DNA from 2 places in the Methylobacterium sp. P5_C11 genome. Region 1 is predicted to be linked to the other one. Evidence: riboswitches for the same ligand, from Rfam matches in the RefSeq annotation. Region 1 holds a riboswitch; the other holds the start of a gene.
The links. A riboswitch is a leader RNA that binds a small molecule or an ion and turns the genes downstream of it on or off. The one in region 1 is predicted to bind cobalamin.

Region 1 (4,206 bases):
AGGTCGCCCTCCAGCGACAGCCAGGGCGTCACCGCGTAACGGTTCGTCCACTCGACGCCGAAGCGCCGGGTCGGGCGGCTCGGCTCCGTCGTGCCGCTATCCCCCTGGAACAGGTTCTCCGAGGCGAAGTCGAGCCGGAACAGGGCGAGGCTCGTCTCCAGCCCGGCGATCGAGCGGTTGCGCAGCCCGATCTCGTAGCCCGTGGACGGCACCAGGAACGGCGAGCGCGTGGTGTTGAACAGCGAACTCGTCGGATCGACGGTGGCGGTCACGCCGCGCACGTCGTTCGAGTGGAAGCCGCCGCCGTAATTCACGTAGAGTTCGGTATCGAACCACGGGCCGAGGGTCAGGCCCAGCTTCGGGTTGACGATGCCGTCTCGCGCGTTGCCGGAGTTGGCGGGTGTGTCCGAGACGACGCGCGCATAGTAGCCGTCCGCGCGGAAGCCGATCGCGGTGCGCAGCCAGTCGGTCCAGCGGACCCGGTTGTCGAAGTAGAAGGCCCCGCTTGTCTCCAGCACGCGATCGTCGAGCACGCCGGACCGGTACTGGCGGTTCGTGGTGTTGAACAATCCGACGCGGATCGAGTCGGTCCGGGTCTGAACGCCGATTTCGTTTTCCATCGGCCGCCCGAACAGGTCCCCCTGGAAGATATGCAACGCCTCGCCGCCGCCGATGATGCGCTGGTCGAGCTGGTGGAACTGGTCGCCGTTGACGGGATCGTTGAGGAAGTAGGTGAAGTCGTTGAACAGGTTGAGCTGCGAGCGGATCACGTAGGCCGAGGCCCTTGTCACGCCCGTGTCGTCCGTCGCGCTGAACTTGCCCGAGATCGAGAAGCGGGAAGTGTCGCCGCCGTCCGTGGGGTTGATCGTGCCGTAGCGGCTGATCAGCCCCTCGGTGACGGCCCGCTCCGGGATCTGGTTGGTCGCCGTCCAGCGCGCCGCGTAGGCCATGCCGGTGACCGAGAAGCCGTCGAGCGCCGTGCCCTGGCTGTAGCGGGCGACCCCGTTGATCTTGCGCAGCGCGTCCGGGACGACCCACGGCCCATCGTAGACCTGCGCCTCGCCAGCCAGGAGCAGGTTGCCCTCGCCCAGCGGCACAGTGGTGATCGACAGGGCGCGCTTGTAGCCGAAGCTGCCGATCGAGGTCAGGGCGACGTTCTTGGGTGTCGCGTCGAGGTAGTCGATCCGCACCGACCCCGCGGAGGCGAAGTCGCCGTCGCGCACGAAGTACGGCCCCTTGTGGAACTCCACCGCGCCGACGAGTTCGGGAATCAGGACGTTGATGTCGGCGTAGCCCTGGCCGTGGGCGTGGGTACGCATGTTGAGCGGCATGCCGTCCAGGGACAGGGCGATGTCGGTGCCGTGGTCGAGGTTGAAGCCGCGCAGGAAGAACTGGTTGGCCTTCCCCTCACCGGAATGCTGGGTGACGATCAGGCCCGGCACCGCTTCCAAAACTTCTCCGGGGCGGGTCACGGGGCGGCTGTTGACCTGCGGACCCGTGATGAGCCCGGAGCTGGCGGAGTCCACGGGCGTGCTGATCCCGCCGATGCCGGTCGTGCCTCCGACATAGCCTGCGCTCGCGGAGGGACCGATTTGCGGAGCCGCGGCCGCGGCGGGTTCGGCGGTCACCGAGATCTCGTCGAGTCGCGTCTCGGTGGGGTCCGGCCCGGTCCGGTCCAGGGCGGAGGCCGCGGATGTCAGGCTCGCCAGTGCGGCGAGGATGGGGAGCGCGGAGCGGCGGGCAAGACGGGTCACGGGATCTCGGGCGGCGGCAGTGGCACGTCACCGCGAACGAGGCCTCGGCGTCCGTGCTCGCGCGCGGGCGCCTCGACACCCGCCAGGACACCCCGCCCGGCGCGTTTCGCGTGTGACCACGGCTGACGGCAGGTCTCCTGGCTCGCGGGTCGCCGCCCTCGCACCGTCTTCCCGGGGTGACCCAGTGACGTGGTGGTGAAGGGCTCGCCGCTCACAGTTGCGGGGGCAGCCGCGGCTTCGGGGCGAGCCCTCACCGCGTTCCCTTTTGATCCCCGAAGGAAACCGTCACGCCTACCATCCGTCGGGCGGGCGGGCCACGTCAACACGCCGAAGCCAGGCGGCAGGCCCTGTGGCGCCCCCGGGGCGCGGCAGCGACAGTGCGGTCCCGGGACCTGTCGGCGGCCTTATGGAGCCCGCCTCGGCCCCGGGCCGGTCCCGAAGGCGCGGATGCCGCTGCCACATCCTCGCCGCGAACGTGCGGTCAAGCTTCGCCTTCGCACGGGCGGGGCCTCGCCCGATGCGGCCAGGTTGGGCGAGCACGGAGCGCACATGCATGCGGGGTAGCGAGAGGACGCGGATCGGTCCTGCACTGATCGTCCTGGCAACGGCCGGCGGCCTGGGGGCCTGCAACACCGCCTCGCCGGTTCTCACGACGGGCTCGATCCCCGACCGTAAAGCGCCGATGGTCGTCAGCGATGCCGAGCGCGATTGCCTCGGCCGCGCCATGTACTTCGAATCGAACCGCAGCGACAGCGACGGGCTCGTCGCGGTGGGCACGGTGGTGATGAACCGGTTGGAGAACGCGATCTTCCCGGGCGGCATCTGCGCGGTGGTCGGGCAGCCGGGGCAATTCGCGCCGGGCGTCCTCACCAAGCCGATGCAGGAGAAGGACCTGCTGAAGGTCGCCGACGCCGCCGACGCCGTCCTGGCCGGGGAGCGCCACCCGAAGGTCGGAAAGGCGATGTACTTCCACACCGCGGGCCGGCACTACCCCTACGACAACATGCACTACGTGGCCGTCGCCGGCGGCAACGCCTTCTACGAGAAACGCGACCGCCGCGCGGCCAAGCTGGACAAGCCGGCCGCACCTGCGGCGCCCGGCCTGCCCGCGATGGCCCTGACCTACGCGGCCGTGCCCGCTCCGGCGGCGCAGTAGAGCGGTCCACACCGACCCGGCCCGGGCGCGCGACCGGTGCGATCAGCGGGGGCCCGCGTCGTCCGCCCGGGTCTCGCGCAGGGCGCGGGCTTCCTGCCGGGCGACGGCCAGGACCCGCTGCCGGCTCCGCGGCTCCCGCAGGGCGCTCCACAGGCGGAGCAGCTCCAGGGTCGCGATCGGTTCGCGGTCCGGTGCGGCTTCCGGGCCGACCTCCGCGAAGAAGATCTCGACCGGATGCCCGAGCGCCTCGGCCAGTCGCCCCAGCAGAGCGTCGGCTCGGGCGGTCGGGCGCACGGGGAAGCCTGTTTGTGGGCGGGCGATCGAACCGGATCCTTACCTTTAAGTTGTATGCTCTGCATTCAACCAGGTTATTGCCCCGCCATGTCCGACGACGACGGTTTTGACCGCATGGTGGAGGCGACCATCGCGGCCCATCACCTCCTTGTTTCGAACGGCACGGCGACGATGCAACTCCTGTCTCGGCTGCTGCTCTTGGAGATCGGAACGGCGATCGCGGCGCGACGCGACGCGGATGCGGCCGCCAACGACAATCCGGGTGCGCCCGAGGATTAGCGTGTGCGCCGCCGGTGCGGGGACCGGCCTGGCCGGCCGGGCAGCGTCAGGCCGGCCGCGCCGGGACCGATCGAACGCATAAATATTCGCTTCGGACAATCGAATGGGACGGCAAATCTGTTGAACGGCCTGTCCACTGGAGCATGCGGCATTTACACGGATGGAACGTGGCTTAGCTTGTCGGTAGAAACTACCCACGAATCACGGATCCTCCGCCGATGATCGCGAAACGGGTAGCGCTCGCCGGTGCGCTCCTCCTGCTGAGCATCACGCCGTCGGCCGCTCAGCTGCGCCGTCCGATGACCTGTACGGAGGAGGGGTCGGTCGGTCTCGATCCCGACCCGCCGGAGGGGGCGAAACCGCAGCCCCACAAGGCCCGGACCTTCTCGCTGGTCACCAGCGGCGGCCTGCTGACCGTGATCTCGGCCGGGCGCTCCGACTATTACGAGTGCCAGACCGCATCGCCGCGGCTGAACGAACGCACGCCGCGCAACGCGATCAAATGCCAGAACGGCGTCTATTTCCTGCTGATCGACCTGAACAAGATGAACTTCGTCGAAGCGCAGCTCAACCCCGAAGAGCGCCATGAGGTCAGGGTCACCTACGGGAATTGCCGAACCCTGTAGTGGCGGCGCCGGACCGGTCGCCGCCGCGGCGGGCGCTAATCCATGTGGACCAGGAAGTAAGCGGCGGCGGCAATGGCCGCGAGGGTCAGGGCGATCA
Region 2 (4,206 bases), on a different contig from region 1:
GGGCTCAGGCATCATCGAAGGCGAGCGCCTCCGCGGGGTAGTCGATCATGGTCCGGCGCTGCGCGTCGCTGTTCTGCCATTCGCCGACCTTCATGTAGCGCCCCTCGAGGTCCCGGACCTCGATCACCTTTCCGATGGTGGGAATCGACTGGAAGCCCTGCGGCCAGTTCGACGCGAAGTAGAACACCTGCTCGACATGGTCCGACAGGTGGCAGATCGCCGGTCCGAACGTACCCAGGCCGAAGACGAGGTAGCGGCCGTTCACCAGGGCGGTGACGTCGGCGATCAACGATTCGCTCTGGATCTCCACCGGCAAGCCACGCCGTTCCGCGTAGGCTTCGACCTCGGCGATCACCGGATTCAGTCGGTTCTCGAAGACGAGCTTCACCGATTGGATCCGCCCTTCCGCCAGGAGGCGGTCGATCACCATCCGGTAGAACGCGAAGGGCGGCTGCGGGTAGTGCGGGTCGACCCAGGTGCTGAAGATGTCCCCCGAGCGGATGTGGATCAGGAGCTGATCGTCGGGCTTGTTCGGGACGCTCCGCGGCAGACCGTTGAACAGGGGCCGGATCACGCCCTGAACGATCGCTCGGGAATCGATCGGTCCCTGCGGCCCGACCACGCGCTCGAACTGCGTCGGATCGAAGTAGAGGCCCGAGAGGAAGTAGCCATCCGTCGGCAGCGGCTCGGTCGGCGGGATGAACGTGATGCCGTCGCAGGTCAGCCGCTCGGTCAGGAAGATTACCTTGCTGCGATCGACCTTCGGGACCTTGATGTATTTCAGGTTGAGCGCCTTCGCGATCGACACGGCGACGATGTACTGGACGAGGCAGTTGCCGAAGGCGCCGTTCTCGAACAGCGACAGGCCGACAAGGTCGCGACCGGTGCGGCCGGGAGAGGCCTCGAGGGCGTAGCTCACGTAGACGTTGGCGCCCGGCTTCTCGTTCAGGAGCGTCACGTCGAGACCGAGGACCGCCCGCAGGGCGATGAGATCGACGGCGGCCTCGTCGGCCCGGATTTCGACGCCGCCGACGCGCGCCGGCTCCGTCGTCGCGATCCGCACGATCCGCGCCCAGGCCCGCTCGTCCGGGGCGAGCACGGCCACCAGGGCGTCGGGCGCGACGGTCCATCCGGCCATGTCCGCCTCGGACCAGCTGACGCCGTCCTGCGAGACCGCCACGGCCACGTCGCCGACCTCCGGGAGGCCGGCCCCCGCGGCCGGACGCAGCGCGACCGAATGCACCGGGAAGCGGCCGCCGAGATCGACCTCGAGCCATTCCCTCCCGGCGGCTGCCACGGCCCGCGGAGGACGGCCGGCTGTGAGATCGACGAGCGCCGGACGTGGATCGTCTGCCAGGGCCATCGGGTCTCCGGAGCTGAAGGGATGCGCCCGCGCCGGACCGACCGGACGTCCGCTGCGGGCGGTGCCCGCATCGGGCCGCATGCGTCAAGCCCAACCCGGATTGTGCGAGCCCCACGGGATTCGGATCCGATCCGTCGGCGCTCCGTTGTGTCGTGGCTGGCATGCGTCTACAACGGCGCGGTGACGGTGCCCCGGCGACGGGGTGAAAAGGGAATGCGGTGAGAGGTGCGAGCCTCGACTCCGTGGCTGCCCCCGCAACTGTGAGCGGCGAGCGTCTGCCGAGCGCCACCGGAGCGATCCGGGAAGGCGGCAGGCGCGCCGAGCCGCGAGCCAGGAGACCTGCCGTCACGACAGGATCCCGCATTGCCGCCGGTGGGGCGGCTGGAGACATTCGACGATGACCACCTCGACCCTCGCCCCCGTCGCCGCCGGCACCCGCTCGTCGGAGCGTCCGATCGCCGTGGCGCTCGCGGCCATGCTGGGCCTCGGCCTCCTGTTCATGGCCGGCTTCTCGCCGGCGATCGCGTTCCACAACGCGGCGCACGACTTCCGGCACACCCAGAACTTCCCCTGTCACTGACGCCATCGTCACAGGGATGATCATCCGGCTTCTGTCGGCGGCGCTGGCCGCCGGCTTCTTCGCGGCTGCCGTCGTGACGGGCCTCGAACTCACGCTGACGTCGCCGCTGATCGTGGCGGCCGAGCGCTACGAGCAGCAGGAACCGTCGCATCAGGCCGCGAAGCCGCTGCCGATCGTCCTGGCGCATGCCGGGCATGACCACGCTGCGCCCGACGCGGCGCCGGAATGGCAACCTGGTCAGGGCCTGCCGCGGATGGCCTTCACGGCGCTCGCGACCCTCGTCGGCGGCGTCGGCTACGCCCTGCTCCTCGGCGCGGTGATGCTCGCCTGCGGCCGGGAGCCGACCCCGCAGGTCGGCCTCGCCTTCGCGGTGGCGGGCTTCGCCAGCGTCGCCTTGGCGCCGGGCCTCGGCCTGCCGCCGGAACTGCCCGGCAGCGCGGCTGCCCCGCTCGCCGCGCGGCAGGCCTGGTGGCTGATGACCGCGGCGGCGACGGGCATGGGCCTCTACCTGATCGCCGTCCGCCGTACGCTGATCGCGATCCTGGGCGGTCTCGTCCTGATCGTCGCCCCGCACGTCGTCGGCGCGCCTCAGGCGCCGGAGGCCGCGTCCGAACTCCCGGCCGCCCTGGCCGCGCAATTCGCCGCCCGGTCCCTGGCCATCGGGTTCGTGTTCTGGATCCTGATCGGGTTGGGGCTCGGCTGGGCGTGGCAGGCGCTTTCGCGGGAGACGGCGCGGGGGACGGCCCGTGCCTGAGACCGTGCTGTACGTCTGCACCACCTGCCGCCGGCTGGACGATGACCCGGACGGCCCCCGCGCCGGGGCGCTCCTGCTGGAGGCGCTCAAAGCGCGGGGCGACGCCGTGCCGGGACTGCGGGTCGAGCCCGTGGAGTGCCTGTCCGTCTGCAAGCGGCCGTGCACCGTGGCGGTCGCCTCGGCGGACCGCTGGACCTACGTGTACGGCGACATGGATCCCGCTACCTCGGCCGACACGATCCTCGCCGGGCTCGCGGCCTACGCGGAGACGCCGGACGGCCTCGTGCCCTGGCGCGCGCGTCCCGCCGCCTTCCGCACGGGCGTGATCGCCCGGATCCCGCCCTTTCCCCACCCTCGCCCGCGTCCCGCCGGCACCCTGGAGGCCGCGGAATGACCCTCGTGAACAAGATCCCCTGCACCATCGTCACGGGCTTCCTCGGCGCCGGCAAGACCACCCTGGTCCGCCACGTCGTCGAGAACGCCAAGGGACGCCGCCTCGCCATCCTGGTGAACGAGTTCGGTGACGTCGGCTTCGACAAGTCCTTCCTGGCCGCCTGCGGGGTCGAGGGCTGCACCGAGGACGCCATCGTCGAGCTGCCGAACGGCTGCATCTGCTGCACGGTGGCGGACGATTTCGTGCCGGCGCTGGAGACCCTGCTGGGACGCGCCGACCCGCCGGAACACATCCTAATCGAGACCTCCGGCCTCGCCCTGCCGAAGCCGCTGGTCCAGGCCTTCCAGTGGCCGGCGATCCGGTCCCGGGTGACTGTCGACGGCGTCGTCGCGGTGGTCGATGGCCCCGCGGTGGCCTCGGGCGCTTTCGCGGAGGACCCCGAGGCGCTGGCCGCCCAGCGGGCCGCGGACCAGTCGGTCGATCACGACAACCCGCTGGAGGAGGTGTTCGAGGACCAGCTCCTGTGTGCCGACCTCGTGGTGCTCAACAAGGCCGACCTGATCGACGCCGCGACCCGCGCCCGGGTCCGCGCCGAGGTGGAGGGCCATCTGCCCCGGGCCGTGAAGGTCGTCGAGACCGAGAACGGCGCCATCGATCCGCGGGTGCTGTTGGGCCTCGGCGCGGCCGCCGAGGACGACCTCGCCGCGCGCCCCTCCCATCACGGCGAGGGCGAGGATCACGACCACGACGACTTCGAGACCGTGGCGCTGCGGGTCCGTCCGGCGGTCACCGCCGGGGACCTCGCGGCCCGCGTCGAGAAGGCGGCCGAGATCGCCGGCGTCCTGCGCATCAAGGGCTTCGCCGAGGTCGAGGGCAAGGCCATGCGCCTGGTGGTGCAGGGCGTCGGCCGGCGCGTCGCCCACCATTTCGACCGGCCCTGGAAAGCTGGGGAAGCCCGCGACGGAAATCTCGTGGTGATCGGCCTTAAGGGCTTCGACCGTCACGCCGTGGCGGCGGCCCTCGCGGGATGAGTACGCACGCGCGCCCCCGCTCGACCGGCGGCGCGCTCGCCCGCGCGGCCGCGCTCTAGGGGCCGCCGATGCATCTCGTCCGCA

Region 2: linked by a shared signal. The riboswitch ahead of ACXJKQ_RS08245 (CbtB domain-containing protein) and the one ahead of ACXJKQ_RS22170 (TonB-dependent receptor) in region 1 are both predicted to bind cobalamin.

What each region holds. Positions count from the first base shown of each region.
Region 1 is NZ_JBFULS010000053.1:15,968-20,173, reverse strand. It holds gene ACXJKQ_RS22170 (TonB-dependent receptor) at 1-1,628, opposite strand, end outside; cobalamin riboswitch at 1,865-2,056, opposite strand; gene ACXJKQ_RS22165 (cell wall hydrolase) at 2,308-2,910, shown strand; gene ACXJKQ_RS22160 (hypothetical protein) at 2,953-3,204, opposite strand; gene ACXJKQ_RS22155 (hypothetical protein) at 3,292-3,483, shown strand; gene ACXJKQ_RS22150 (hypothetical protein) at 3,702-4,109, shown strand.
Region 2 is NZ_JBFULS010000010.1:82,014-86,219, reverse strand. It holds gene ACXJKQ_RS08250 (coagulation factor 5 8 type domain-containing protein) at 5-1,363, opposite strand; cobalamin riboswitch at 1,531-1,724, shown strand; gene ACXJKQ_RS08245 (CbtB domain-containing protein) at 1,761-1,943, shown strand; gene ACXJKQ_RS08240 (CbtA family protein) at 1,960-2,697, shown strand; gene ACXJKQ_RS08235 (DUF1636 family protein) at 2,690-3,091, shown strand; gene cobW (cobalamin biosynthesis protein CobW) at 3,088-4,122, shown strand; gene cobN (cobaltochelatase subunit CobN) at 4,191-4,206, shown strand, end outside.